Linked DNA regions of Phenylobacterium zucineum HLK1. Each later gene encodes a partner of the first gene's protein in a complex. Links are inferred from orthologs where the notes say so. Each region holds a gene or a part of one and is shown in the gene's direction. Other genes may lie near its edges.

What was found.
Region 2: the proteins of dnaN (region 1) and PHZ_RS07190 are in contact, whole or in part, in a solved structure (PDB 1OK7), measured with the Escherichia coli proteins. The link is inferred for Phenylobacterium zucineum HLK1 from one-to-one orthologs.

The regions. Positions count from the first base shown.
Region 1 is NC_011144.1:3,921,657-3,936,208, reverse strand. What follows is about bases 10,632-13,411. They hold dnaN (DNA polymerase III subunit beta), read left to right. Parts: upstream 10,632-11,352; coding sequence 11,353-12,471; downstream 12,472-13,411. Other genes in these bases: PHZ_RS19160 (ABC transporter ATP-binding protein), read left to right, coding at 13,029-13,411; PHZ_RS19165 (zinc-finger domain-containing protein), read right to left, coding at 12,615-12,920; grpE (nucleotide exchange factor GrpE), read left to right, coding at 10,632-11,231. Also shown: PHZ_RS19240 (hypothetical protein), read left to right, coding at 101-469; PHZ_RS19235 (hypothetical protein), read left to right, coding at 542-994; PHZ_RS19230 (YifB family Mg chelatase-like AAA ATPase), read right to left, coding at 949-2,487; gshB (glutathione synthase), read right to left, coding at 2,623-3,570; PHZ_RS19220 (SirB1 family protein), read right to left, coding at 3,652-4,467; PHZ_RS19215 (YraN family protein), read right to left, coding at 4,491-4,868; rsmI (16S rRNA (cytidine(1402)-2'-O)-methyltransferase), read right to left, coding at 4,871-5,737; radical SAM family heme chaperone HemW, read right to left, coding at 5,780-6,889; rdgB (RdgB/HAM1 family non-canonical purine NTP pyrophosphatase), read right to left, coding at 6,919-7,518; PHZ_RS19195 (DUF2975 domain-containing protein), read left to right, coding at 7,917-8,447; PHZ_RS19190 (helix-turn-helix domain-containing protein), read left to right, coding at 8,450-8,689; rph (ribonuclease PH), read right to left, coding at 8,686-9,402; heat-inducible transcriptional repressor HrcA, read left to right, coding at 9,482-10,582; more of grpE, read left to right, coding at 10,596-10,631; more of PHZ_RS19160, read left to right, coding at 13,412-13,982; PHZ_RS19155 (GNAT family N-acetyltransferase), read right to left, coding at 14,070-14,552. UniProt on the Escherichia coli protein: Confers DNA tethering and processivity to DNA polymerases and other proteins. Acts as a clamp, forming a ring around DNA (a reaction catalyzed by the clamp-loading complex) which diffuses in an ATP-independent manner freely and bidirectionally along dsDNA.
Region 2 is NC_011144.1:1,470,368-1,485,139, reverse strand. What follows is about bases 1-3,000. They hold PHZ_RS07190 (DNA polymerase IV), read left to right. Parts: upstream 1-864; coding sequence 865-2,136; downstream 2,137-3,000. Other genes in these bases: clpA (ATP-dependent Clp protease ATP-binding subunit ClpA), read left to right, coding at 2,618-3,000; clpS (ATP-dependent Clp protease adapter ClpS), read left to right, coding at 2,282-2,611; PHZ_RS07195 (ROK family protein), read left to right, coding at 8-868. Outside these bases: more of clpA, read left to right, coding at 3,001-4,933; PHZ_RS07175 (HIT family protein), read right to left, coding at 5,007-5,441; PHZ_RS23550 (GNAT family N-acetyltransferase), read right to left, coding at 5,477-6,640; PHZ_RS23545 (glycerophosphodiester phosphodiesterase), read right to left, coding at 6,637-7,383; PHZ_RS07160 (RidA family protein), read right to left, coding at 7,380-7,841; PHZ_RS07155 (phasin family protein), read right to left, coding at 7,943-8,377; PHZ_RS07150 (D-alanyl-D-alanine carboxypeptidase), read left to right, coding at 8,640-9,893; PHZ_RS07145 (J domain-containing protein), read right to left, coding at 9,955-10,374; PHZ_RS07140 (division plane positioning ATPase MipZ), read right to left, coding at 10,379-11,212; panC (pantoate--beta-alanine ligase), read left to right, coding at 11,353-12,201; PHZ_RS07130 (family 16 glycosylhydrolase), read left to right, coding at 12,317-14,374. UniProt on the Escherichia coli protein: Poorly processive, error-prone DNA polymerase involved in translesion repair and untargeted mutagenesis. Copies undamaged DNA at stalled replication forks, which arise in vivo from mismatched or misaligned primer ends.

The DNA.
Region 1 (14,552 bases):
GCGCTGGCCGTCAATTTAACCTAACGGCTGAACGGCCGAGAAACCCTAGTTATCTGAAACTTGCGGCGCGTCGCTCCCTCGACGCGCATGGAGACGACTCATGCTTAAGCAACGTCGAATGGTCGCCGAGCAGATCGCCGGCGCCCTGTTCGAGGCCGAAGCCGCCATCGATGCGGCCCTGGCCAAGACCGCCCACCTGACCGGCGTCATGCCCAGCCTGCGCAAGCAGGCCGGCGCCTCGGCCCTCATCGGCCAGGACGCGGTCGAGCGCGCCAGCCAGGCCATCATGGCCCTGGCCGAGGCCCGCCGCGCCATCGTCGAGACCCACAAGGAGCTGAGCGTCGCTCAGGGCCAGATGGGCCTGGGCGCGGTGTCGTTCGATCCCGGCAGCGGCGAGAAGCCGGCCCCCACCGCGGGCATGCTCGAGCGGACCGGCGGCCGCCGTCTGCGCGAGATCCGCGCGGCCTAGTTCCGCGGGCTTCCGCCTGCCGGAGAGCCATGTAGATTGGGCCCTCGGTCACAGCCGGGGGCCTTTTCTTTCGTGCAGACGCTGGCGCTCCCGCCCTGGTTCGGCCTCACGCTCATGGCCGTGGTCTGCGGCGCCGCCGTCTGGAAGGGCGGCTGGGAGGAGCGCCTGACGGCCATGGCGTTCCTGATCGCCTGGATCGCCACGCTCATCGGCCGCGACCGCGAGTGGCTGGGGACCCAGTGGGGCGCCTTCGCCGTCGACGTGGTGCTCCTGGGTTTCCTCGTCGTCGTGGCGCTGAAGAGCGCACGTTACTGGCCGATCTTCGCCGCCGGCTTTCACCTGCTGTCGGTCGCCACCCACGCGGCGCGGATCGTCGATCCCCAGGTCGGCGCCTGGGCCTATGCGACGGCGTCGGTGATCTTCTCGCAACTGACGGTCTTCGCCCTCGCGGCGGGCGTGATCGGGGTCCTTCGCGAGCGTCAGAGCGCCGAAGCCGGCGCTGCCGCCGGCGCCACGCGCCGGTAGATCAGCGCCTCGGCCACGTGGACGCGGCGCACGGCGTCCGAGCCCTCCAGGTCGGCGATGGTGCGGGCGAGCCTGAGTGTGCGCGTCCAGCCGCGGGCCGACAGGCCCCCCGCCTCGGCCGCCCGGGCGAGCAGGGCGCGGGCCGGCTCGTCCAGCGCGGCGACCTTTTCCAGGAAATCCCCCTCGGCGCGGGCGTTGAGCCTCGCCCCCTCGCCGCCCTCGGCCTTTGCGGCCCGCTCGGCCTGCAGGCCCCGGGCCGTCGCGACCCGCGCGGCGGCCTCTGCCGTTCCCTCGGCGGGCGGCGGCAGGGCGAGGTCGGCGGCGGTCACCGGCGGGACCTCCACCTGCAGGTCGATGCGGTCCATCAGCGGCCCCGAGATGCGGCCCTGGTAGTCCGTCTGGCAGCGGGGCGCCCGGCCGCAGGCGCCGCGGCCCGGTCCGCCCAGGCCGCAGCGGCAGGGATTCATCGCCGCCACCAGCTGGAAACGGGCGGGATAGCGCACGTGGGCGTTGGCGCGGGCGACGACCACCTCGCCGGTCTCGATCGGCTGGCGCAGGGAATCCAGCGCCTGGGTCCCGAACTCGGGCAGCTCGTCCAGGAACAGCACGCCGTTGTGCGCGAGGCTGACCTCGCCGGGCTTGGCCTTCAGCCCGCCGCCGGTCAGGGCGGCCATGCTGGCCGAGTGGTGCGGATTGCGGAACGGCCGCGCGCGGGTGAGCTGGCCCTTGGCGATCAGCCCGGCGATGGAATGGACCATCGAGGTCTCGAGCAGCTCCTCCGAGGTCAGCGGCGGCAGCAGGCCCGGCAGGCGCGCGGCCATCATCGACTTGCCCGAGCCCGGCGGGCCGACGAACAGGAGGTTGTGGCCGCCGGCCGCGGCGATCTCCAGCGCCCGCTTGGCGTTCTCCTGGCCCTTCACGTCGCGCAGGTCGGGCTGGCGTCCGGCGTCCAGCATCGGCCCCGGCGCAGGCGGCGCCAGCACCTGCGTCCCGCGGAAGTGGTTGACGAGGGCGATGAGCGAGGGGGCCGCCAGGATCCGCGTGTCGCCGGCCCAGGCCGCCTCGGCCCCGCACGCCTCGGGACAGATCAGGCCAAGGCCAAGGCCGCCTGCGGCCACGGCGGCCGGCAGGGCGCCGGCGACCGGGGTGATGCGGCCGTCCAGGGCCAACTCGCCCACCGCCGCCCAGCCCTCCAGGGCGTCGGGCGGGATGACGCCCATGCCGGCCATGATAGCGAGCGCCACCGGAAGGTCGTAGTGGCTGCCCTCCTTGGGCAGGTCGGCGGGGGCCAGGTTGGCGATGATGCGCCGGGCGGGGAGGGCTAGGCCCAGCCCCGCGAAGGCGGCGCGCACCCGCTCGCGGCTTTCCGAGACGGCCTTGTCGCCCATGCCGACGAGGAAGAACTTGGGCTCGCCGCCGGTGAACTGGACCTGGACGTCGACCCGGACCGCCTCCACGCCGCGGAACGCCAGCGTCACCACCCCCGCGCTCATCTCAATCCCTTGTGGTCGCCTGAGACTTATCCACAAACAGCAGCACGGACCTGGGATCGGATCAAGAACGAAAATAGAACTTATGCGGTAATCAATACGCTTCCGACACTTACGCCGGGGTCTTGATGTGGAGGCCTAGGCCCCGGCGCGAAGCGCTTCAATGCGCGTCCAGAGCACCTCGGCGGCGTCCACCCCGGTGAACCGCTTCAGCGCCACGGCCCCCGTGGGCGAGGTGACGTTGATCTCGGTGAGGTAGTCGCCGATCACGTCGATGCCGACGAACAGCAGGCCGCGGGCCTTCAGCTCGGGGCCGATGGCGGCGCAGATCTCGCGGTCGCGGGCGGTGAGCTCCACCGGCTGGGCCTTGCCGCCGACGGCCAGGTTCGAGCGGATCTGGCCCTTCTCGGGCACGCGGTTGATGGCGCCCACCGGCTCGCCGTCCACCAGCAGGATGCGCTTGTCGCCCTTGGTCACCGACGGCAGGAACTTCTGGACGATGACCGGCTCGCGGCCGATCTGGGCGTGCAGCTCGAGCATGGCGTCGATGTTCGGGTCGTCCTGCAGGTGGCGGGTCACGCCCGAGCCGCCGCGGCCGTTCAGCGGCTTCATGACGATGTCGCCGTGCCGGGCGCGGAAGTCGTAGATGGCGTCCCGATCCTGGGTGATCAGCGTCGGCGGCTGCAGGCCCGGGAACTTGGTCACGAACAGCTTCTCGGGGGCGTTGCGCACCTCGCGCGGGTCGTTGACCACCAGCACCCGGGGATGGACCGCCTCCAGGAAGAAGGTCGTGTCGATGTAGTGCATGTCGAACGGCGGGTCCTGGCGCAGCAGGACGACGTCGAACTCGGTCAGCTCGGTCCGCCGCCAGGGACCGAGGCTCGCGTGGTCGCCGGCCACCCGCTGGACCGTCACGTCGCGACCGCGGGCGAAGACCCGGCCGTCCTCCATGGCCAGCTTGTCGGTCGTGTAGACGAACAGCGAATGGCCCCGGGCCTGGGCCGCCTCCATCATCAGGAAGGTCGTGTCGCCCTCGATGTTGACGCCCTCGATGGGATCCATCTGGACGGCGACCTTCAGCGACATGGCGTTCCCCCGGGACGTTGGCGTCCCTGCGACATAGGCCCGCCGGGGCCCGAGCGCCAGCGCCCCCGGTCGGGCCTGGGGTCAGTTCAGCCGCAGCCGGACCCGTTCGCGCTGGGCGCGGGCGGCCAGCGCCACGCCGCCGTCGATCGAGGTCGCCCGCTGCAGCGCCTCCAGGGCGCCGGCCAGGGCGCCCTGGCCCTCGCGGGCCGAGGCCACGTCCAGCCAGGGGCGGTGGTCGCCGGGATCCAGCAGCGCCCGCCGCAGGGCGGCCCGCTCGGCGCGGACGTAGTCCCGCACGGCGCTGGCGCGGGCGAAGATGATGTTCTGCAGGCGCATCAGCACGGCCCGGTCGCTGACCGGGGCCATCAGCCGGTCCAGGCGGTCGGCGACGTTGGGGGTGAGGCCGGCGTGCAGCGCCCGCCGCGTCAGCTCCGACGGCAGCACCACGCGGCCTTCCGAGAACGGGTCGAGGGCCAGCGGGCCCTCCTCGGTCTCGATCCGCAGCAGGAAGTGGCCGGGGAAGTCCACCCCCTTGACCGTCAGCCCGCAGCGGCGCGCCGCGTGCAGGTAGAAGATCCCCAGGGTGACGGCCAGGCCCCGGCGCGTCTCGGCGACGGTGATGATGTCGGCGTTGCCGAGGCCTTCGGTGGTGAACAGGTCGCCGGTCAGCCGCAGGTCGCCGGCCATGGTCTCGGCCAGGGCCTCTTCGGGGCTTTCGCGCTTCAGCCGCTCGCCCAGCCGCACGACGCCCTGCTGGGCCAGGTCGCGGGCGAGGCCGGCGTCGCGCGCCGGGTCCTCGTGGATGGCGCAGGCGATCGCGGCCTCCATCAGCGGGAACTCGCCCTCCGGGGCGGCGCCTGCGTCCAGCAGGATGGTCTCGGCTTCTTCGCGGTCCATTCCGGCGTCTGGGGATCCGTCGTTCACGCGCCCTTCCAGGCGTCGGGAATATGCATAGGAAGACGCCCGGGCGCGAGGGCCAGCAAGTCGAGGCGAACCGACGCACCCTGAAGCGCCGGGCGGCGGGCGGCGAGGGCTGCGCCGGCGCGCCGCAGGCGGTCGCGCTGGTCGAAGCCGACGGCCTCCAGCGCCGCCTCGATGGTCCCGCGCCGCTTGACCTCCACCACCGCCAGGATCCGGCCGCGCACGGCCAGCAGGTCGATCTCGGCGATCGGCGTCTTCAGGCGGAAGCCCAGGATGCGGTAGCCCCTCATCATCAGCCAGAGCGCCGCCACGACCTCGCTGCGCCGGCCCGAGAGCCGCGCCGCCGCCCCCCGCGCCCGGCGCGCCCCCTGGCGCACGCTCACCGCTTGAGCTCCAGGGCGCGCCGGTAGAGGTCGCGCCGGGGCAGCCCCAGGGCCTTGGCCACCTCGGCGGCGGCGTCGGCCGGCTTCAGGCGGGCGAGGGCCTCGGCGAGGGCGGCGTCGGCGTCGGCCGCGCTCGCCTCGGTCTCGCGGCCGGGCCCGACCAGCACCACGATCTCGCCCTTCGGCGCCTCGAAACGCGGGTCGGCGGCGAGCTCGGAGAGGCGGCCCCGCACGATCGTCTCGTAGAGCTTGGTCAGTTCGCGGCAGACTACCGCCTCGCGCTCGCCGCCCAGCACCTCAGCCATGTCCGCCAGGCTGGCCGCCAGGCGCGAGCCGCCCTCGAAGAAGACCAGCGTGGCGCGCACGCCGGCGACCTCGGCCAGGAAGGTCCGGCGGGCGGCGGACTTCGGCGGCGGAAAGCCCGCGAACAGGAAGCGGTCGGTCGGCAGGCCCGCCGCCGAGAGGCCGGCGAGCAGCGCCGAGGCGCCGGGGATCGGGAACACCGGATGGCCCGCCTCGGCGGCGGCCTTCACCAGCCGGAAGCCGGGATCTGAGACCAGCGGGGTGCCGGCGTCGGAGACGAGGGCCACGCGCTGGCCCGCCTCCAGGGCCGCCAGGGCCTTGGGAAGGGCGCGCGCCTCGCCGTGCTCGTCGCAGCGCTCCAGCCGCGCGGTCAGGCCGTAGGCCGAGAGCAGCTTGGCCGCCACCCGGGTGTCCTCGGCCAGCACGAGGTCGGCCTGGGCCAGGACGTCGAGGGCCCGCAGGGTCACGTCGCGCAGGTTGCCGATGGGCGTGGCCACCACATAGAGGCCGGGCGCCAGCGGGGCGTCGTCGAGAACGGGCGGGGGCAGGGCGCGGGCCATGCCCGGAGGCTTCGCCGCTTGCGGCCCCGATGGCAAGGCCGGCTAGGCCAAGAGCGCGCGGGTGACGGCGTCCAGCAGCCGTCGGCCTTCAGCCGTGGCGCGCAGGCGCGAGGGATCGTCCGCTAGGAGGCCCAGCTCGACCAGGTGGGCGATGCGCCCCTCGGGCAGCGCCAGCGCGGCGATCTCGTCCCGGCCCACGCCCTCGGCGATCCGCAGGCCGCCCAGCAGCCGCTCCTCGGCGGCCTCCACGGGCGTCAGGCGCTCGCGCGAGCCGCCGGCGCCTTCGATGTAGTCCGCAGGCCGCGGCGCCGCGAAGGTGGCCAGCCGGCCTTCGGGAGTCGTGATCCGGCCGTGCGCGCCGGGGCCGACACCGACGTAGTCGAGGCCCTGCCAGTAGACGAGGTTGTGGCGCGAGCGCGCGGCCTCCCCCCGGGCGTGGTTCGAGACCTCGTAGGCGTCGAAGCCGGCGGCCTCCAGCACCGCCTGGGTTGTCTCGAACAGCTCTGCGGCCGGCTCCTCGGCGGGCGGGACGATGGTCCCCCGCCGCACCGCCCGGTCGAAGGCGGTGCCCGCCTCGATGGTGAGCTGGTAGGGCGAGACGTGTTCGGGGCCGAGGTCGAGCGCCGCCGCCAGCTCCCCCGCCCAGGCCTGCGGCGTCTGGCCCGGCCGGGCGTAGATCAGGTCCACCGACAGCCGCGGGAAGGCGCGGGCGGCGGCGCGTGCGGCGCGTCGGCCCTCCTCCGCGCCGTGGTTGCGGCCGAGGAGCTTCAGCGCCTCGTCGTCCAGGGCCTGCAGGCCGAGCGAGAGGCGGTTCACCCCCGCGTCGGCGAACGCGGCGAAGCGGTCGGCCTCGGCGTCGGTGGGATTGGCCTCGAGGCTCACCTCCAGGTCGGCGGCCGGGGACCACAGGCGTTTGGCTTCGGCGACGATCTCGCCCGCCCAGGCGGGGTCCATCAGCGAGGGGGTGCCGCCGCCGAAGAACACCGAGACCAGCTCGCGCGGACCGGTCAGCGCCGCCTGGGCCCGCAGGTCCGCAATGATGGCGGAGGCCAGCGCCCGCGCCTCGGCCTCGCGGCCGCGGGCGCGGTAGACGTTGAAGTCGCAGTAGGGGCAGATGCGCGCGCAGTAGGGCCAGTGGACGTAGACCCCCACCGGGCCCCCGAGCGGCCGCGGCCGGCTCGTCACAACAGCGCGGCCTTCAGCTTGGCGAACGCCCGGGCGCGGTGGCTCATGGCGTCCTTGGCCGCCGGCTCCATCTCGCCGAACGTCTGGTCGAAGCCCTCGGGGACGAAGATGGGATCGTAGCCGAAGCCCCGCGTCCCCCGCGGCGGGAAGACGAGCATCCCGTCCACCCGGCCTTCCACCACGACCGCCGGGCCGCCTGGCCAGGCCACCGCCAAGGCCGAGGTGAACCAGGCCGAGACGTCCTCGGCGCCCGCCTCCTCCAGCCGTTCCTCGACCTTGCGCATGGCGGCGGCGAAGTCCTTCTCGGGTCCCGCCCAGCGGGCGGAATAGACGCCGGGAGCGCCGTCCAGCGCCGCCACGGACAGGCCGGAATCGTCGGCCAGGGCGATGAGGCCGCTGGCCTCGGCCGCCGCACGCGCCTTGAGGAGGGCGTTGCCGGAGAAGGTCGCCTCGGTCTCGTCGGGCTCGGACAGGCCGAGCTCGCCCGCGCTCACCAGCTCGAAGCGGCCGTCCAGGATCTCGGCCAGCTCGCGCGCCTTGCCGGGGTTGTGGGTCGCCACCACCAGCCGCGTCCCGGGCTCGAGCTTCAGGGCCATCGCTTAACTCCATCTTTACCGGCGCGGGACCATAGCGCCGCCCCGCCGTGTTGCATTGCAAAAATTTAATATCGTTACTCGATGTTCATTTGATCGAGAAACGATGCGGCTGTATCGATTATCGCCATAGGGACATCGGGTCCCGCCACCCAGATGCTGCAGCGCAGCATCCAACACAAGGAGCGTCGACATGCTTTCGTCCGCCATGAACTTCATCGACCGCGCCGCCATGAGCTTCGTGGTCGTCCTGGCCGCCTTCCCCATGCTGGCCATCGTCTCCAGCCACCTCTAGGCTCCGGCGCGTGGGGTTTGTCCGACCCGTCCCGGCCCCGCTCCCGCCCCTCTTCCGGGCGACGACGAGCGGGCCGCGGCGGGTCTAGACGTTCTTGGGGGTCGGCATGCGCGCCTTGGGTCCGGGTTCCGTCTCGAGCTTCCTGAAGATCATCCTCGACGTGGTGTTCGGCGCCCTGTGGATCGGCGTCGCCGCGCTCGCCCTCATCACGCTCGCGGCCGTGCTGCTGAGCTTCAACCCCGATCTCCTGTCGGGCGTCACCCTGGACTCCGAGGCCGGCGAGGTCGTCCGGCGCGGTCCCGTCCTCGCCGCCGGCCTGATGGCCGCCGCCCTCTATCTCGCCGGCATCCTGGTCATCGTGGGCTGCCTGCGCCGCATCTTCGCCACGCTGACCGCGGGCGATCCCTTCCATCCCGACAACGTCGCGCGCCTGCGCCTCATCGGCGTCATCCTCGCGGGCCTCGAGCTCGGCCGCTACGCCCTCTGGGCCCTGACCGCCTGGGCGCTGCCCGACGTCTCGGACGTCGAGCCCAGCTTCAGCCTCACCGCCTGGTTCTCGGTGCTGGTGGTCTTCGTGCTGGCCGAGGTGTTCCGCGAGGGCGCGCGCCTGCGCCGCGAAGCCGAGCTGACGATCTGACCATGCCCATCCGCGTGCATCTCGACCGCGTCCTGCTCGACCGGCGCATGTCGCTCACCGAGCTGGCCGACCGCGTCGGCGTCACCATCGCCAACCTGTCGATCCTGAAGACCGGCAAGGCGCGCGCGGTGCGCTTCTCGACGCTGGCGGCCCTCTGCCGCGAGCTCGACTGCCAGCCCGGCGACCTGCTGGTCTACGAGGCCGGCCCCGACGACGCGCCGCTGGACGAGGAGCTGGATTAGCCGCCGGTCGCGGCGCGCTGCAGCTCGCACAGCTCGCCGATTCCCTTGCGCGCCAGGGCGAACAGCGCCTCGAATTCCGCCTCGGAGAAGCCGCGCTTCTCGCCGGTGGCCTGGATCTCCACGATGTCGCCGGCGCCGGTCAGCACGAAGTTGGCGTCGGCCTCGGCGTTGGAGTCCTCCTCGTAGTCGAGGTCGAGGACCGGCGTGCCCGAGAACACGCCGCACGAGATCGCCGCCACCTGGTCGAGGATCGGATCGGTGGCTATCACGCCCTCCTCCAGCAGGTAGCGGGTGGCCAGCCGCAGGGCGACCCAGGCGCCGGTGATGGCGGCCGTGCGCGTGCCGCCGTCGGCCTGGACCACGTCGCAGTCCACGGTGATCTGCCGCTCGCCGAGCGCCTTCAGGTCCACCACCGCCCGCAGGCTGCGGCCGATCAGGCGCTGGATCTCCTGGGTGCGGCCCGACTGCTTGCCCTGGGCGGCCTCGCGCCGGCCGCGGGTGTGGGTGGCCCGGGGCAGCATGCCATACTCGGCGGTGACCCAGCCCTGGCCCTTGCCGCGCAGGAACGGCGGCACGCCTTCCTCCAGGCTCGCGGTCACCAGCACCTTGGTGTGGCCGAAGCTCGCCAGGCACGAGCCCTCGGCGTAGCGGTTGACGCCGGTTTCCAGGGTGACGGGGCGAAGCAGGTCGGGGCGGCGGTCGGACGGGCGCATGGCTTGGGAACTCTCGGAAGGACCAGGCGTCTTGCGCCGGTGGAGGCCGCGCTTATCCTAGATCAGGAAGGTCCAGTCCATGGGCGCCCCGAAACCGGTTTCGAACGCTGACGTGACCCATTCGATCTTCGCCCCTGGGGCCGGCCTTGCCGAGCTCGACGAGCGTGCGCGGGAGATCTTCCGCCGCATCGTGGAGAGCTATCTGGAGACGGGCGAGCCGGTGGGCTCGCGGACCCTGTCCAAGGGCGGCCTGCCGCTGTCGCCGGCCTCGATCCGCAACACCATGCAGGACCTGACCCAGCTCGGCCTCCTGGGCGCGCCGCACGTCAGCGCCGGCCGCCTGCCGACCCATGCGGGCCTGCGGCTGTTCGTCGACGGCCTGCTGGAGGTGGGCGACGTGGCCGAGGCCGAGCGGCGGGACATCGAGGCCCGCCTGCGCGCCCACGGCCGCAACTACGAGGACGCGCTGAACGAGGCCTCGGCGATCCTCTCGGGGCTGGCCGGCGGCGCGGGGGTGGTGGTGACGCCGATCCGCGACGCGGGCGTGACACACGTCGAGTTCGTGCCGCTGTCCGGCGAGCGGACGCTGGCGATCATGGTGTTCGACGACGGCACGGTGGAGAACCGGCTGATCCGCCGGCCGATGGGCGTGACCCCCTCGGCCCTGCAGGAGGCGTCAAACTTCCTCAACGCCCGCATGCGCGGCCGCACCCTGGCCGAGGCCAAGATCGACCTGAAGAACGAGCTGGAGCGAGCCCGCCGCGAGCTGGACGACACCGCCGCCCGCCTCGTCGAGGACGGTTTGGCGGCCTGGGGCGGCGGCGAGGGCGACGAGCGGGCGCTGATCGTCCGCGGCCGGGCGAACCTCTTGGAGGACCGCGAGGCGATCGAGGACCTGGAACGGGTGCGCTCCCTCTTCGAGGACCTGGAGCAGAAGGAGCAGCTGATCCAGCTGCTGGACGGGGTGCGCGAGGGCGAGGGCGTGCGCATCTTCATCGGCGCCGAGACGCGGCTGTTCTCGCTTTCCGGTTCCGCCGTGATCGCGGCGCCCTATATGACGGGCACCCAGCGGGTGGTCGGGGCGATCGGCGTGATCGGCCCGGCCCGGCTGAACTATGCCCGGGTCATTCCGTTGGTGGACTACACCGCCCGCGTGCTTGGCCAGGTGATGAACGCGTAAGACCAGGTAGGACATGTCCGAAGAGAACACCCCGCCCGAGGGCGGCGACGAGGCCTTCGATTTCGGGGGCGAAGACGTTGCGGCGCTGAAGGCGGAGATCCAGGCCCTGAAGGATCAGGTGCTGCGCTATGCGGCCGAGGCCGAGAACACCAAGCGCCGCGCCGAGCGCGAGGCGAACGACGCCCGCGCCTACGCCATCCAGAAGTTCGCCCGCGACCTGCTGGGCGTCGCCGACAACCTCGACCGGGCGATGACCGCCGCCCCCGCCGACCACGCCGACACGGCGGTGAAGAACTTCGTCGTCGGGGTCGAGATGACCGCCAAGGAGCTGCTGGGCGCCTTCGAGCGCAACGGCCTGAAGAAGATCGACCCGCCCAAGGGCGAGAAGTTCGACCCGCACAAGCACCAGGCGATGATGGAGCAGCCGGGCTCGGACGTGGCCCCCGGCGGCGTCATCCAGGTGCTGCAGCCCGGCTACGAACTCCTGGGCCGCCTCGTGCGGCCGGCCATGGTGGTGGTCGCGGCCAAGGCCGCGGGCGCGGCGTCCGACGGCGGCGGCCAGAGGGACGCCCAGGGCAATCCTTACGCCTCCGGTGAGGAGGACGGGTCCGGCGGGTCTTCAGGCGGGTCTGTGGACACCCGCGCCTAAAGACGGCGCCGCCTCTTTCCCGACCGGGGATTTTGGCTAATGTCGCAGGTCCCTTCCTTTCGGGGTGCGGGCGCCCGCGGTTGATTCGCGCGCCCGCATAGAGGCGAGCCGGGACCTAAGAATGAAGCTGACGATCGAACGCGCCGCGCTGCTCCGGGCCCTGGGCCACGTGCAGAGCGCGGTGGAGCGCCGCAACACCATTCCGATCCTGTCGAACGTGCTGTTGTCGGCCGAGCGCGACCGGCTGACGTTCTCGGCCACCGACCTCGACATGGAGATCATCGACGAGGCGATGGCTCAGGTGGACCAGCCGGGCCAGATCACCGCCCCGGCGCACACCCTCTACGAGATCGTGCGTAAGCTGCCGGAAGGCGCCGACGTCTCGCTGAGCTTCACGGGCGAGGACCCGCGGCTGGCGGTCCAGGCCGGCCGCTCGCGGTTCAACCTGCCGGTCCTGCCGGCGGGCGACTTCCCGGTGATGTCGGCCGAGGGCTTCTCGGGCCGCATGGGCGTGGACGTCACCGACCTCATCCGGCTGATCGACAAGACCCGCTTCGCGATCTCGGCCGAGGAGACCCGCTACTACCTGAACGGCCTCTACCTGCACACGATCGTGGTGGACGGCTCGCCGCGCCTGCGGGCGGTGGCCACCGACGGCTCGCGCCTGGCCCTGGCCGACATGCCGGCGCCGGAAGGCGCCGCCGGCGCGCCCGGCGTGATCGTGCCGCGCAAGACGGTCGGCGAAGCCCGCCGCCTGCTGGAGGACGCCGGCGAACAGGTCGAGCTGCAGGTCAGCCCGCAGAAGATCCGCTTCGAGTTCGACGGCGCGGCCCTGACCTCCAAGGTCATCGACGGGAACTTCCCCGACTACGCGCGGGTGATCCCGAAGGACAACAACCGCATCGTCATGGTCGACGCCAAGCTGTTCGCCCAGGCGGTGGACCGCGTGGCCACCATCTCGGCCGAGAAGAGCCGCTCGGTGCGCATGGCCATCGAGGCCGGCAAGGTCGTCCTCACGGTCCGCAACATGGAGGCCGGCCAGGCGGTCGAGGAGCTCGAGATCGACTACGACGGCGAGCCCTTCGAACTGTCGTTCAACGCCCGCTACCTGCTGGACATCACCGATCAGATCTCGGGCGAGCAGGCCGAGCTGCGCTTCGGCGGCCCGAACGACCCGGCCCTGGTGCTCGATCCGGCCGACGCCGACGTCCAGTACATCCTGATGCCGCTCCGGGTCTGACGACCCGCCCTCTCCCCCTCGTGGGGAGGGACAGCGCGCCGAAAGGCGCGCAGGGTGGGGGAGTCACGATCACGCGCCGCATCGCCGGATAGGCCGCCCCACCCGTCTCGCTGCGCTCGCACCCTCCCCAGCGGGGAGGGAAGTCAGTGTCCGTGCGGGCCTTCGTAGACGCCCGGCGCCAGGCGCTCGTCCTCGGCGCCTTCGCTGCCCTCGGCCAGCACGAAGCGGCGGTCGCAGTAGGGGCATTCGACGAAGGTCGCCTCGCCCATCTCCAGCCACACCCGCGGATGGCCCAGGGCGCCGCCGACGCCGTCGCAGGCGATGCGGCCGGAGCGGACGGTCACCACTTCGGGCGGGGGCAGGTCGGGCGTCACCGCCGGCTTGGCGGGCGCCGGCTCGGGCCGCTTCTGCGCCTTGGCGGACTTGGCGGACACGAGTTTACGGGCCATCGGAAAACCAACCTCTGAAGCCGCCGCCTTGGCTCGGGCGCGGCGTGGGCCTACCTATGCGACCGCGGCTTTCGCCGTCAACGACGGCCCTCCCCAAAGTTGGACTCCATGGACCTTCCAGAATACGCGATCGAGGCCAGGGGCCTGGTCAAGACCTACGCCGCCACCAAGACCACGCCCGAGATGCGCGCCCTGAGGGGCCTCGATCTGGCCATTCCCCGGGGATCCATCTTCGGCCTCCTGGGACCGAACGGGGCGGGCAAGTCCACCTTCATCAACATCCTGGCGGGCCTGACGAAGAAGACCTCCGGCACGGTCCGCATCTGGGGCCGCGACATCGACGAGCGGCCCAGGGACGCGCGCGCGGCCATCGGCGTGGTGCCCCAGGAGATCGCCGCCGACCCGTTCTTCACCCCGCGCGAGGCGCTGGAGGTGGCGGCCGGCATGTACGCCGTGCCGAAGTCGGAGCGCCGGACCGACGAGCTGCTCGCCGCCCTTGGCCTCGCCGACAAGGCCAAGGCCTACGTCCGCCAGCTCTCGGGGGGCATGAAGCGGCGGCTGATGGTGGCCAAGGCCATGGTCCACAATCCGCCGGTGCTGATCCTCGACGAGCCCACCGCCGGGGTCGACGTCGAGCTGCGCCGCCAGCTCTGGAACTATGTGCTGGAGCTGAACCGCCAGGGCGTGACCATCGTGCTCACCACCCACTACCTGGAAGAGGCCCAGGAGCTCTGCGACCAGATCGCCATCGTCAACCGCGGCCAGGTGGTCGCCTGCGAGCCGACGACGACCCTGCTGCGCCGCATGGACACCCGCAACGTGCTCGTCACGCCCGAGTCCCCGCTGGCGGCCGCCCCCGACCTGCCGGGCTTCGAAACGAAGCTGCTCCGCTCGGGCGGCTTCTCGGTCGGCTACCGCACGGGCCAGTCCAGCGTCGAACAGGTGCTGGCCGCGATCCGCAAGGCGGGGATCCACATCAAGGACATCTCCACCGAGGACCCCGACCTCGAGGACGTCTTCGTCTCCCTCACCTACGCCGCCGAGGAAGCCGGCGCGATCTGAGCGCGGCGGTTTCCTTGCTGCGCTCGAACCCTCTCCCTGCCTCTCCCTCTCCGCTTCGCGGGGGGAGAGGAGAAGAAGGCCGTCCGCTCACCCCGTCACCGTCCGGATGTCCGGCCACACGTAGGGGACCTCGTGGACCGGGGTCCCGCCGGGGCCGGGCTCGCGCCGCGCCGGTTCGGGCTGGCCTCCCAGGTGCTCGTAGAAGCCGCGGGCGCCGTAGTTCTCGCGCAGCACCGAGATCATCAGCGAAGTCGCCCCGCGCGCCGCCAGCGCCCGGGCCGTCTGCGCCAGCAGCCGCCGGCCGAGGCCGACGCCCTGGGCCTGGCGCAGCAGGTAGAGGACGGTGATCTCGCCCTCACCGCGGACGCCGCGCCGCGAGGGACCGCCCGAGGCGTAGCCCACTAGGCCGAACCGGTCGCCGGCGGCGAGCGTCACCTCCTCGCCGAGGCTCAGCGCCCGGCCGAAGCGGCGCGCGAAGCCCGCCTCGGACATCCGCGCCAGGAAGGCTTCCGGCAGCAGGCCCGTGTAGGTCTCGCGCCAGCTCGTCACATGCACATGGGCCAGCGCCTC
Region 2 (14,772 bases), 2.4 Mb from region 1 along the record:
TGGCGCCATGATCCGCTTCGGCGTGGACTTCGGCGGAACCAAGATCGAGGCCGCGGCGCTGGACGCTGACGGCCGCTTCGTCGCGCGGGTGCGGGCGCCGACCCCGAAAGCCTATGACGAGGGGCTGGAGGCCGTGGCCGAACTCCTGGCCGAGGCCGAGCGGCAGGCCGGGGCCAGGGCCGAACGCGTCGGCGTGGGCGGGCCGGGCTCGCCCTCACCGGCCGGCGGACTGATGCGCAACGCCAACTCCACCCAGCTCAACGGCCGCCCCTTCCCGGCCGACCTGGCACGGATGCTGGGGCGGCCGGTGCGCTACGAGAACGACGCCAACTGCCTGGCGCTCTCGGAGGCGACCGACGGCGCCGGCGCGGGCGCCGAGCTGGTGTTCGCCGTCATCCTGGGAACCGGCTGCGGCGGCGGGATCGCCATCGGCGGGCGGCCGCGCACCGGCCGCAACGCCGTGGCCGGCGAGTGGGGCCACACGCCCCTGCCCTGGCCGCGCCCCGACGAGCTGCCGGCGCCGGAATGCTGGTGCGGCCGCCGCGGATGCCTGGAGCTGTGGGTCAGCGGTCCCGCCTTCGCCCGCGACGCGGGCCGCCCCGCCGAGGCGGCCGCGGCCGCCGGGGGCCCGCCGCTGGACCGGTACATCGACCGGCTGGGGCGCGGGCTCGCGGCCGTCGTGGACGTGCTGGACCCGGACGTGATCGTCCTGGGCGGCGGCATGTCGAACGTGGAGGCGCTTTACGACCGGCTGCCGGCCGCCATCGCCCCGCACGTGTTCTCGGACGTGTTCGCGACGCCGGTGCGCCGGGCCGCGCACGGGGACTCCTCGGGCGTGCGCGGCGCTGCATGGCTGTGGCCGCGATGAAGGCCCTCTGCCGCGATTGCCTCTGGACGGGGGAGGACCAGCCGCGCCGCTGTCCGGCCTGCGGCTCGCCGCGGATCGTGGCCCACGAGGAGCTGGGCGCGCTGTCCATCGCCCACATGGACTGCGACGCCTTCTACGCCAGCGTCGAGAAGCGCGACCGGCCCGAGCTGCGGGACGTGCCGGTCATCGTCGGCGGCGGGAAACGCGGCGTCGTCACCACCTGCTGCTACATCGCCCGGATCAAGGGCGTGCGCTCGGCCATGCCGATGTTCAAGGCGCTGAAGGCCTGTCCGGAGGCCGTGGTGATCAAGCCCGACTTCACCAAGTACCGGGCCGAGAGCAGGCGCATCCTGGGCCTGGCGGGCGAGCTCACCCCGCTGATCCAGAACCTGTCGCTGGACGAGGCGTGGATGGACCTGTCCGGCACCGAGCGCCTGCACGGCGCCCCGCCGGCCGTGACGCTGGCCAGGCTGCAGGCGCGCATCGAGGCCGAGACCGGCCTGACCGTCTCGATCGGCCTCGCCCCCAACAAGTTCCTGGCGAAGATCGCCTCCGACCTCGACAAGCCCCGCGGCTTCTCGGTGATCGGGGGGAAGTCGGCGCAGGCCTTCCTCGCGCCGAAGCCGGTCTCGATCCTGCCGGGCGTGGGCCCCGCCATGGCCGCCTCGCTCGAGAAGGCCGGCTACCGCACGGTCGGCGACCTGGCCCGGGCCGACGCGAAGGCCCTGGCCGAGCGCTGGGGCGCCCATGGCCTGCGCCTTTCGCAGCTGGCCCACGGCCAGGATGCGCGCACCGTCAATCCGAACGAGGCGCGCAAGGGGATCAGCGCCGAGACCACCTTCAACGAGGACCTATCGGGGCTCGCCGACCTCGAGGACCAGCTCGCGCCGCTGTGCGACAAGGTCGCGCGCAAGGCCCGGGCCGACGGCGTGGCGGGGCGCGTGGTGACGCTGAAGCTGCGAACCACCGACTTCCGGATCGTCACCCGCCGGCGGACCCTGCCCGTCGCCACCCAGACCGCCAAGACGCTGTTCGCGGTCGGCCGGGAGCTGCTGGCCAAGGAAGCGACGGGGCGGCCCTGGCGGCTGATCGGCATCGGCGTCGCCGACCTGGTGGACGCCGAGACCGCCACCGCCGACTTCTTCGCCGAGGCCGAGCGCCGGGCCCTGGCCGGCGAGAAGACCCTGGACGTGCTGCGCGCCAGGTTCGGCAAGGATGCGGTGACTTCGGGCAGGATGCTCAAGGCCAAGGCGCTCAACGAAGAGTGATCGCAGGCCCCAACCCCGGGTGGCGGAGCCGCTCCGGTCTGGGGCCGTTCACCCCCGGCGTGACGATTCGACCCTTCCAAATGACCGCATCTTCCATATCTAATCGAAGTGGACGCATCCTCGGCGACCACAGGAGATCGAAGGCATGAGCGAACGCAAGGAAGGTGACTCCGGCGCCGGCGTTCGGTCAGCGGTGATCACCCAGACGAAGCCGAAGACGCAGAAGCCCGCGATGTACCGGGTTCTGCTTTTGAACGACGACTACACGCCGATGGAATTCGTCGTGTACGTACTTGAGCAGTTCTTCAATAAGTCGCGCGAAGACGCGACTCGCATAATGCTACATGTCCATCAACACGGCGTGGGTGTGTGCGGAGTCTACACATACGAAGTGGCGGAAACAAAAGTGGCCCAGGTCGTTGATACGGCGCGGCGGCACCAACATCCGCTGCAATGCACCATGGAAAAGGATTAAGGCCCTTTGCCTTCATTTTCGCGCCAGCTCGAAGAGTCCCTGCACCGCGCGGTCGCCTACGCCAACCAGCGTAAGCATGAATACGCCACCCTGGAGCACCTGCTGCTCTCTCTCGTGGACGACGAGGACGCCGCCGGCGTCATGCGCGCCTGCGACGTGGACCTGGGCGCGCTGCGCACCACCCTGACCAACTACGTCGACAACGAGCTCCGCTCGCTGGTCGTGGACGACGGCGAGGACGCCAAGCCCACCGCCGGCTTCCAGCGCGTGATCCAGCGCGCGGTGATCCACGTCCAGTCCTCGGGCCGCGAGGAGGTGACCGGCGCCAACGTGCTGGTGGCCATCTTCTCCGAGCGCGAGAGCCACGCCGCCTACTTCCTGCAGGAGCAGGACATGACGCGGTACGACGCGGTGAACTACATCGCCCACGGCATCGCCAAGAAGGCCGGCGCCACCGAGGCCAAGCCGGTGAAGGGCGCCGAGGACGACGAGAAGCCCCAGGTCAAGACCGGCGGCGAGGCGCTCGAGGCCTACTGCATCAACCTCAACGAGAAGGCCAAGCAGGGGAAGGTCGACCCGCTGATCGGCCGGATGGCCGAGGTCGAGCGCTGCATCCAGATCCTGTGCCGGCGCACCAAGAACAACCCGCTGCTGGTGGGCGACCCCGGCGTCGGCAAGACCGCCATCGCCGAGGGGCTGGCGCGCAAGATCGTCAACAAGCAGGTCCCCGAGGTCCTGGCGAACGCGACCATCTTCTCGCTCGACATGGGCGCGCTGCTGGCCGGCACGCGCTACCGCGGCGACTTCGAGGAACGCGTGAAGCAGGTCGTCAAGGAGCTGGAGAACCACCCCGACGCGGTCCTGTTCATCGACGAGATCCACACGGTGATCGGCGCCGGCGCCACCTCGGGCGGGGCCATGGACGCCTCGAACCTGCTGAAGCCGGCGCTGGCCTCGGGCACGCTGCGCTGCATGGGCTCGACGACTTACAAGGAGTTCCGCCAGCACTTCGAGAAGGACCGGGCCCTCGTCCGGCGCTTCCAGAAGATCGACGTGAACGAGCCGACGATCGACGACACGATCAAGATCCTGAAGGGGCTGAAGTCCTACTACGAGGAGTTCCACAAGCTCCGGTACACGAACGACGCCATCAAGGCGGCGGTGGAGCTGTCGGCGAAGTACATCACCGACCGCAAGCTGCCCGACAAGGCGATCGACATCATCGACGAGGCCGGCGCCTCGCAGATGCTGCTCCCCGAGGGCAGGCGGAAGAAGACCCTGGGCGTGAAGGAGGTCGAGGCGGTCGTCGCCAAGATCGCCCGGATCCCGCCCAAGTCGGTGTCGAAGTCCGACACCGAAGCGCTGAAGCAGCTGGAAGGCGACCTGAAGCGCGCGGTCTACGGCCAGGACGAGGCCATCGAGCAGCTGTCCGCCGCCATGAAGATGGCCCGGGCCGGCCTGCGCGACGCGAACAAGCCGATCGGCTGCTACCTGTTCACGGGCCCGACCGGCACCGGCAAGACCGAGACCGCCCGCCAGCTGGCCGGCACCCTCGGCATCGAGCTGCTGCGGTTCGACATGTCGGAGTACATGGAGCGCCACACGGTCAGCCGCCTGATCGGCGCGCCTCCCGGCTACGTCGGCTTCGACCAAGGGGGTCTGCTGACCGACGCGGTCGACCAGCATCCGCACGCCGTGGTCCTGCTGGACGAGATCGAGAAGGCTCACCCGGACGTCTACAACATCCTCCTGCAGGTCATGGACCACGGTCAGCTGACCGACTCCAACGGCAAGAAGATCGACTTCCGCAACGTGGTCCTGATCATGACCACCAACGCCGGCGCCGCCGACGCCCAGCGCAACGCCATCGGCTTCGGCCGCGGCAAGCAGGACGACGAGGTGGAAGAGGCGCTGAAGCGGCAGTTCACGCCCGAGTTCCGCAACCGCCTCGACGCGATCGTGCACTTCCACGCGCTGACGCCCGAGATCATCCGGCAGGTGGTGCTCAAGTTCGTCATGCAGCTGGAGGCCCAGCTGGCGGACCGGCACGTCACCATCGAGACGGACGACGAGGCCGCCGACTGGCTGGCCAAGAACGGCTTCGACGAGCTCTACGGCGCCCGGCCGCTGGCCCGGGTCATCCAGGAGAACATCAAGAAGCCCCTGGCCGACGAGATCCTGTTCGGCCGGCTCACCAAGGGCGGCCACGTCAAGGTGGTGCTCAAGGACGGCAAGCTGGCGTTCGAGATCGAGGGCCAGACCCGCGAACCCGGCGCCCCGGTGGTCGAGAAGCCCGCCGAGGAGACCGAGCCGGTCGACTGAGCGGCGGTCTACGAGGAAAAGCGAAGGGCCCCGGAGAGCGATCGCAGAGAGCGATCTCCGGGGCCTTGTCGCGTCAGCTGATCTTCGCCGAGATCTGCTCGGCCAGCGCCTTCAGCTCATCCATGTCGGCCATGCCGCCCGAGGCGTGGCGGCCCACCGGCACGCCTTCCCAGCGCGGGATGATGTGGACGTGCAGGTGGTAGATCGTCTGGCCCGCCGGCGCGCCGTTGAACTGGGTGATCACCAGGCCGTCGGGGTTCAGCGCGGCCCGCACCGCCTTGGCCACCCGCTGGACGCCCAGGATCAGGTGGGAGAGGCGTTCGGGCTCCTCCTCCAGCAGATTGCGCGCCGTCGTGTGCTTGGGGATCACCAGCGTGTGCCCCCTGGACTGCGGGAAGACATCCATGAACGAGAAGACGTGCTCGTCCTCGAACACCCGGGCGCAGGCCATCTCGCCGCGCAGGATCTTCGCGAAGATGTTGTCGGGGTCGTAGGCGCCGTCCAGCATGGGTCACTCCTGATCAACCCAGCGCTCGTAGCAAATCAGCCGCCCTGCCGGAACGGCGAGAACTCCTCGGCGAGCCATTCGATCTCCTCCTCCACGCCCGCCCGCTCCTGCTCGAGGAAGCGCTCGACGGGTCCGCGGAGCGCGGGATCGGCGATGTAGTGGGCCGAGTAGACCGGCGTGGGCAGGTAGCCGCGGGCGATCTTGTGCTGGCCCTGGGCCCCGGCCTCGACCCTCTCGAGGCCCTGCGCGATGGCCCACTCGATGGCCTGGTAGTAGCAGAGCTCGAAGTGCAGGAAGGGGATCTCCTCCACGCAGCCCCAGTGGCGGCCGTAGAGGCAGTCGTCGCCGATCAGGTTCAGGGCGCCCGCGACCCAGCGCCCCTCGCGCCGGGCCATGACCAGCAGCACCCGGTCGGCCATCCGCTCGCCCAGCAGCGAGAAGAACGGGCGCGTCAGGTACGGCCGGCCCCACTTGCGCGAGCCGGTGTCCATGTAGAAGCCGAAGAAGGCGTCCCAGTGCTCTTCCGTGAGGTCGCCGCCGGTGAGGCGGACGATCTCCACCGGCGCCTGCGCCTCGCGTCGCTCGCGGCGGATCGTCTTGCGCCGGCCGGACGACAGCGCGCCCAGGAAGTCCTCGAAGTCGCGGTAGCCGCGGTTCCGCCAGTGGTACTGCTGGCCCTCGCGCAGCCCCAGGCCCTGGTCGCCCATCCAGCGCCACTCCGCCTCGGTCGGGAAGTTCACGTGCAGCGACGAGGCGCCGTACCGCTCGCAGACCGTCAGCGCCCCGCCCAGCAGGAGCGCCCTCGCCTCGCCCGCCGGGACGTCGGGGCGGACCAGCAGCCGCGGCCCCGTCGCCGGGGTGAAGGGCGCAGCCGACAGCAGCTTGGGATAGTAGCTCCCGCCGGCGCGCTCGTAGGCGTCGGCCCAGGCGTGATCGAAGACGTACTCTCCCTGGCTGTGGGACTTCAGGTACAGCGGCATGACCGCCGCCACCCTCCCCGCCTCGTCCTCCACCGACAGGTGGTGCGGTCCCCAGCCCTGGCGCTCGACGGCGCATCCGGCCGCCTCGAGCGCGTCCAGGAAGTCGTAGTGGATGAAGGGATTGCCGAGGTGCGCGGGGTTCCTGGCGCAGGCGTCCCAAGCCTCGCGGCCGATGTCGGCGATGCGGCGGGAGACGTTCACCGCCGGCTTCAGGCTCACGCCCTGAACCCCTCGAAGATCAGGTTGTCGCAGCCGTCCTTCACCGCCTCCCACTGCTCGGGCTCGCGGACGGTCCAGGCGATCACCGGCATTCCCTCGGCCCGCAGGCGGGCGGCGTTCTCGCTGGGCAGCATGTCGAGACCCAGAGCGAGGAAATGCGGCCGGGCGATGGCCACGTGTTCCAGCCCGGCGAAGGCCCGCCGCAGCTCGGGCGGCATCTCCTTGCGGTCCTTGTAGGAATAGCTGTCCAGGCCCCGCAGGACGCCGGGATAGCGCTCGGCGAACCAGGCGTGGGAATAGGGATTGAAGCCGATCACGCAGAGCGGACCGTTGTGGTCGGCGATCACCTCGTGCACCCGCCGCTCCAGCGGGCCCACCTCGCCCGGCGGGGTCTTCAGCTCGACGTGGACCATGGCGCGGTGGCCGACGATGGCCAGGGTCTCGAGCAGCGTGGGGATCTTCTCGTCCGAGCCCTTCAGGCGCAGGTCGGCGAGGTCGGCGGCCGACAGGTCCCGGACCCGGCCGGGCCGGCCGGTCATCCGCTCCAGCGTCTCGTCGTGGAAGACCACCGCCTCGCCGTCGGCGCTGAGCTGGACGTCCAGCTCGATGCCGTAGCCGGCGGCGCAGGCCGCCTGGAACGCAGAGAGCGAGTTCTCGGGCGGCCCGTCGGGGCTCCAGAGCCCCCGGTGCGCGATCGGCGGGTGGAAGAGAAGGTCCCAGGCCTCGCCGAAGCGCGATCTCACGACAGCTGCACCACCGCGTCGACCTCGACGGCGAAGTTGAGCGGCAGGCGGTAGACGCCCACGGCCGAGCGGGCGTGCCGGCCAGCATCGCCGAGCACCTCGACCATCAGGTCCGAGCACCCGTTCACCACCTGGGGGATGTCGAAGAAGTCCGGGCCGGCCTGCACGAAGCCGCCCAGCTTCACCACCCGGCGCACTCTGCCGAGGTCGCCGTCGCAGGCCGCCTTCATCTGGGCCAGCAGGTTGATCCCGCACAGCCGCGCGGCGCGCTTGGCGGTCTCGGCGTCCACGTCCTCGCCGACGACGCCCTTGATCCCGCCCGAGGCGTCGACCGAGACCTGCCCCGAGATATGGACGAGGTCGCCGACGCGGACGAACGGAACGTAGTTGGCCACCGGGGCGGTGGGCTGCGGAAGGGTGATGCCCAGCTCGGCCAGGCGCTGTTCGATGTTCGACATGGCCGAACCTCTAGCGCCCGCCCGCCCATGAGAAAAGGGCATGAGAAAAGGGCCGGTCCCTTGCGGGCCGGCCCTCGTCTCGATCGAACTCGCGGATGGTCCTAGCGGACGGCCTGCAGCTTCTCGACGGCGGCGGTCATCCGCTCGTTGAGCGGCTTCATCGATTCCTTCATCGAGGCCGACACCGTCTCGGTCATCTTGCCCATCTCGGCCATGTAGGTCTCGAGGGCGGTCTTGGCGAAGGCGGACTGCAGCTCCATCACTTCCTGGACGCTCTTGGCGCCGGCGAGCGAGCGGGCCGCGTTCACCTGGTTGTCGAAGGCGCTCTTGGAGAAGGCCATCGCCTGCGCGCCCAGGGCTTCGGCGCCCTTGGTGGCGGCGGTCACCGAGGCGACCACGGCTTCCAGGTTCTGCTTGGAGTGGGCGTTCATCTCGTTCAGCGCGGCCAGGGTCTTCTCGACGCCGTCCTTGAAGGCGACGTTGCTGGCGGTGGTGAACTGTTCGACGGTGGTCTTAGCGGCTTCGGCGGCGGCCATGGGGCGAACTCCTGACGAATGGGGAGGAAGCGGACTTGCGAGGCGCAATGCCCCAACGGAAACGTAGGCTCTTGTCCCATGTTGCAGTGCAGCAGTCAAGGAAATTGTGCAGCGCACAATGACCGTCTGCACACGTCCTGCGCAGGCGCGGCAATTCGTCCTTTCAACATCTGTTTACTCTGCATCAAGGCTACGGCTGTCATGGTAGGCAGCTCACGGCGGCGCCGTAGCCGCCCCAACGCTTTGATTCGACGGACGAAGCATGTTCCAGCACGCCCGCCGCCTTGTGCTTTCCCTGGGTCTTGCCGCCGCCGCGGCGTTCGGCGCGATGGCGCCCCCTGCGCAGGCGCAGATCCCCTATCAGATGCTCGCGCAGACCTCGTCGAAGTACGCGGCCATCGTCGTGGACGCGAAGACGGGCGAGGTTCTGTACGAGAACCGGGCCGACAGCCCCCGGTACCCGGCGTCGATCACCAAGGTCATGACGCTGTACCTGACCTTCGAGGCGCTGGCCTCGGGCAAGATCGACCTGGACGACCGGGTCGTCTTCTCGCCGCGCGCGGCGGCCCAGCCGCCGACGAAGCTGGGCGTGCGGGCCGGCGACTCCATCTCGGTGGACGAGGCCATGAAGGCCCTTGCCACCAAGTCGGCCAACGACGCGGCCGTCGCCCTCGCCGAGAAGCTGGCGGGCACCGAGCAGCGCTTCGCTGCGCTGATGACCCTGCGGGCGCGCGAGCTCGGCATGACCGACACCAACTTCGCCAACGCCTCGGGCCTGCCCGACAGCCGCCAGGTCTCGACGGCGCGTGACATCGCGATCCTGTCGCGGGCGGTGATGCGGGACTACCCGCAGTACTACAAGCTGTTCAGCCTCCAGTATTTCAACTTCCGCGGCCAGACGATGCGCAACCACAATGGCCTGCTGCACCGGATGGACGGCGTCGACGGGCTGAAGACCGGCTTCATCAACGCCTCGGGCTTCAACCTGGCCGCGTCGGCCGTGCGCGACGGCCGCCGCCTCATCGCGGTGGTCCTGGGCGGCCCCACCAGCCGCGCCCGGGACAACAACGCCGAGAGCCTGCTGCTGACCGGCTTCGAGGTCCTGGACCGCCGCGCTCGCGGCGAGGACATCCAGGTGGCCCAGAGCTTCTTCGAGTCCCCGATGACGGGCGGCCGCGTTCAGCCGCAGACCGCCCAGGGCGACGAGGACAGCATGAAGATCGTGCTCGCCTCGACCGCTCCGCCGATCCGCGCCTCGAAGGTCGAGATCGTCGAGAAGGGCAAGTGGACGGTCCAGGTCGGGTCGTTCTCGAGCCGGTCCGACGCCAAGGAGCAGCTCTCCATCGTCGAGAAGCGCTTCGGCAAGCACTTCGGCAAGGCCAAGGGCGTCGCCGAGAAGTCCGGCGGCAAGTACCGCTCGCGCTTCTCCGGCTTCTCGGAGAAGGCCGCCAAGGACGCCTGCCGGGCGCTGAAAGCCAAGAAGCAGCCCTGCATGGTCCTGCCGCCCAGGGCGTGAGCGGGACCTGAATGGAGAGAGGAAAAGGCCCCAGGCTCGCCCGGGGCCTTTTTCTGTGGGGTCAGCGGCCCAGCAGCCGGTCCCGGGCGACGTTGAGCTGGGCCGCCAGGCCCGCCGTGCCGCCCTTGTCGGGGTGGGCCAGGCGCATCAGCCGGGTGTAGGCCGCCTGGATCTCGGCCGGAGAAGCGCCCTCCTCCACCCCCAGGATCCGGCGAGCCTCGGCGGCGGACATGCGGGCCGACGGCGCGGGCGCCGCGCCCGTGCGGCGCGTCGAGACCGCGAAGCCCAGCCCCACGACCACCAGCACGATCGCCAGGCCCCAGCCGCCGCGGACGCCCGCGTAGGCGGCGCCGGCGAAGCAGACCACCGCCGCCGCGGCCGACAGGAACCGCCACTCGCGGCGCTTCAGGACGGGCTTGCCGCGCGATGCGAAGAGGAACAGGCCCAGGAGCAGGAACCCCAGGGCGAGATAGCCGAGCATCCGGCTATTCCGCCGCCATCCTCTCGCTCTCGTCCAGACCCGTGAAGCCGAGCGCGCTCATCAGCGCCCGCAGTTCCTGCCGCGCGGCCACGTGCTGCAGCGACATGGCCACGGGGCGGATCGCCGGCGACAGGTCTGCCACCGTCAGGCCGAACGGGAAGAGCTCGCGGTAGATCACCCGGTCGCGCAGGCCGGGGCCGACGCGGAAGCCGACCTTGCGGGAAAGCGCCGTGACCCGCTCGTCCAGGCGCTTGCGGTTGCGGGCTTCGGTCGGGGCCAGACGGTTGCGCAGCACCACCCAGTCGATCTGCTTGCCGGTGCGGGTCGCCCGCTCCTTGCGGCTGTTCCACACGGTCTCGGAATAGAGGCTGTGGCGCTTCAGCTCGAGCGTCACCGGGTCGACCTGACCCAGCATGTCGAAGTCGACGAAGCTGTCGTTCATCGGGGTGACGATGAGGTCGGCGAGGCCGTGAGCGGCCCGGCTGATCGCCGTGTCGCTGCCGGGCGTGTCGATCAGCACAAAGTCAGCCTCCCCCGCCACCTCGGCGAAGGCGGCCTCGAAGCGCGCGAGCTGCTCGGCGTCGGGCGCCTTGGCCAGCGCGTCCCCCGCCGAGCTGATGGCGTGCTCGACCGGCATGGGCGCCTCGGCCCCGTTCGCCGCCAGCCAGGCGCGACGGTTCGCGAAGAACCGGCCCAGGGTCTGCTGGCGCAGATCCAGGTCGAGCACCGCGACCTTCGCTCCGCCGTGCAGCAGCGCGGTCGCGATGTGGATGGCGATGGTGGACTTGCCCGCACCGCCCTTTTCGTTGCCGACCACGATAACGCTGGCCTGGCCCATGCCCCTCAGCTCCCACAGCCCAAGAGTCGTTAACCGACTCACCTATGCTACGTGAGCCCGCGCCGCCGAGCGCCGTCAACGCGCGGATCATCGCGGGCTGTGGATGGACTTGGGCCCCGCCCCTCGCCATAAGCCCGGCCATGCCGCTGCCGATCGTCCGCACCGTCGCCGAGCTCCGCGCCCGGGTCGCCGCCTGGAAGGCCGGCGGAGAGCGGGTAGGCTTCGTCCCCACCATGGGCGCGCTGCACGAGGGCCACCTGTCGCTGGTGCGCCTGGCCCGGACCAGGGCGCAGCGGGTGGTGGCGAGCGTATTCGTCAATCCGACCCAGTTCGCCCCGAACGAGGACTTCGACGCCTACCCCCGGGACGAGGCGCGCGACGCCGCCCTCCTGGCGAGCGCCGGCTGCGACCTGCTGTTCGCCCCGACCCTGGCCGAGATGTACCCCGAGGGCTTCGCGACCACCGTCACCGTGGCCGGCGTCTCAGAGCCGCTGGACGGTCAGGCGCGGCCGGGCCACTTCACGGGCGTCGCCACCGTGGTGACCAAGCTGCTCAACCAGGTCCAGGCCGACGTCGCGGTCTTCGGCGAGAAGGACTACCAGCAGCTCCAGGTGATCCGGCGCCTGGTCCGCGACCTCGACATGCCCGTGGAGATCGTGGGCGGCCCGACCGCGCGGGCCGACGACGGCCTCGCCCTCTCCTCGCGCAACGCCTACCTCGCCGCCGAGGAGCGGCCGGTGGCGGCGCGGCTGAACCAGGTGATGCGCGAGGCGATCGCCGCCCTGAACGCCGGCGAGGCCGTAGCGGCGGTCGAGGCGCGCGCGGCCGAGGCGCTCGCGGCGGCCGGCTTCGGGCGGATCGACTATGTGGAGGTGCGCGACGCCGGCGACCTCTCGCGCCTCGGACCCGGCCCGGTGGACCGTCCCGCCCGCCTCCTGGCGGCCGCCGTCCTCGGACGGACCCGGCTGATCGACAACATGGCCGTCTAGAGGCCTCCCGCGGCCCCTCGCCGCACGACAATCGGCGCCGGAGGGCTGCGGCCCGCCGCACCTCTAGGCTCCCGCGCGCCGGCGAAGGGCTCGCCGGGAGTCGGGATCGAAGTTCATGGCCTTCTTCAAGTACGACGGCTCGGTGGCCGTCGAGACCGCCGCGCCGGTGGTGCAGTTCTACGGCACGCCCGGCGCCGACGTCCTGAGCGGGACGTCCGCGGCCGAGGGGTTCTGGGGCGGTCCCGCCGACGTGATGAGCGGCGGCGCCGGCGACGATTCCTATTGGCTGAAGTCGCGGCTGGACCGTGTGGTCGAGGGCCCGGCCGGCGGCGTGGACAAGATCACCGCCTGGCACAGCGTGACGCTCGCCGACCATCCCTATGTGGAGAACCTCTCCGTTTCCGGGGACCGGCTCTACGCGGCCGGCAATGCGCTGGACAACATCGTCGAGGGCGGCCCGGGCGGCCAGCAGGTCTACGGCGGCTTCGGCCAGGACGTCCTGATCGGCGGCGCCGGCGCCGACGTCTTCATCGTCCATCGCGGCGAAGGCAATGACGTCATCCAGGACTTCAACGCCGCCGAGGACAAGGTGCGGCTGAAGGCCGGGCTCTCCAGCTTCGCGCAGGTCCAGGCCAGGCTCTCCCAGGCGGGGACGGACGTGAAGCTCGACCTCGGGGGCGGCGACGGCCTGATCTTCCGCAACCTGTCCGCGGGCCAGCTGACCGCGGCCAATTTCCAGCTGGAGCTCGACCCGGCGGCGCTGGGCGCCCGCACCTTCGGCGACGAGTTCTCGGGCGCCCTCTCCCTCTGGGATCCGGAGAGCAATCCGGGCGGGGTCTGGCGCCCCGACTACGGCTACCAGGGGCCTCAGGGGGTCGGCAGCTACACCCTCGTCAGCAACGACGAGAAGCAGATCTACACCTCGCCGTATTTTCGCGACCACAACGGCGACTTCGCCGAGACGCCCTTCTCGCAGGCCGGCGGCGTGCTCACGATCACCGCCCGGGCGAGCGCGAACCCGGAGATCTTCGGATACGGCTACACCTCGGGCCTGATCTCGACCAAGCCCAGCTTCGCCCAGACCTACGGCTACTTCGAGATGCGGGCGGACCTGCCGGACGCCGCGGGCGCCTGGCCGGCCTTCTGGCTGCTGCCGGCCGACGGCTCCTGGCCGCCGGAGCTGGACGTCATGGAGGCGCTCACCCACGATCCGCGCGGGACCTGGACGACGCAGCACTCCTCCATCGGCGGCCACGCCTCTAGCGGACAGCTGAACTACACGCCCGACACCGCCGACGGCTTCCACACCTACGGGGCGCTGTGGGGGCCGGGCGAAATCGTCTGGTACGTGGACAACGTCGAGGTGTTCCGCTCGGCGACCCCGGCCGACATGCACAAGCCGATGTTCATGATCGCCAACCTGGCCCTCGGCGGCTGGGGCGGGGCCATCGACGGCGCGGCGCTGCCGGCCGAGTTCAGGATCGACTACATCCGCGCCTATGCGCTGGGCGATGCGCCGGCCGCCCCGCCCTCGTCCGGCGGAGGATACGGCGGCCTGAACCTTGTCGCCCCGGCCGAGGGCTCCTTCCTGCAGGGCGGCGGGGCGGCCGACACCCTGCAGGGCGGCGGGGGATCGGACACCCTGCGCGGCGGCGACGGCGCCGACCTGATCTACGGCGGCGACAGCTTCGACGACACACACGGCAACTGGGGCGAGGACACCATCTACGGCGGCGGCGGCGGCGATTGGGTGGTGGGCGGCCAGGGGAACGACCGCCTCTTCGGCGAGGACGGGGGCGATGCGGTCCTGGGCAACCTCGGGAACGACACCCTCGACGGCGGCGCCGGGAATGACGTCGTGCGCGGCGGCCAGGGTCACGACCTGATCCAGGGCGGGGACGGCGACGACTTCATCGCCGGCGACCGGGGCGATGACACGCTCTCGGGCGGCGCCGGGGCCGACGTGTTCCACAGCTTCCAGGGGGCGGGCCTGGACCGGATCCTCGACTTCAATGCGGCCGAGGGCGATCGCGTGCAGGTCCTGGCCGGAACGCCCTGGAGCGTCAGCCAGGTGGGCGCCGACACCGTCGTCACCCTGGGCGCGGGCGACGCCATCGTACTGGTCGGGGTGTCCGCCTACGCCCTGCCGGAGGGCTGGATCTTCGCCGCCTGAGGCCGATTCGAGACCACCTGCCGCAGGCGTCGCACGGGTCGCATGCGGCAGGCGGCCACAGCGCCACTGCGGCAAGGCGCCACAGTAGAGCTACGATCCGGGCCAAGAACAAGCTTCACCATTACTCGAACCGTCGACGCAATAAGGCAGCGCTTGTTTCCGAAAAAGTGGCGCGTCGATAGCAACTTAGTCAGCAAGCTTGACCATTTCATACGCCGCAACTCTATCAGTCTACGCGTGCAGGTTGCTGCGAAACGCGAATTGCAACCGAGTCAACCTGTGACAAACCGCAAGACGACATAAACCGTCTTCCCTTCCACTTTCCCGGTGCTGCGACGCGGACGGGCTTCGCAGACGACGGCGGCGTCGGGGCCGCCACAACACTTCGGACGGGAAGA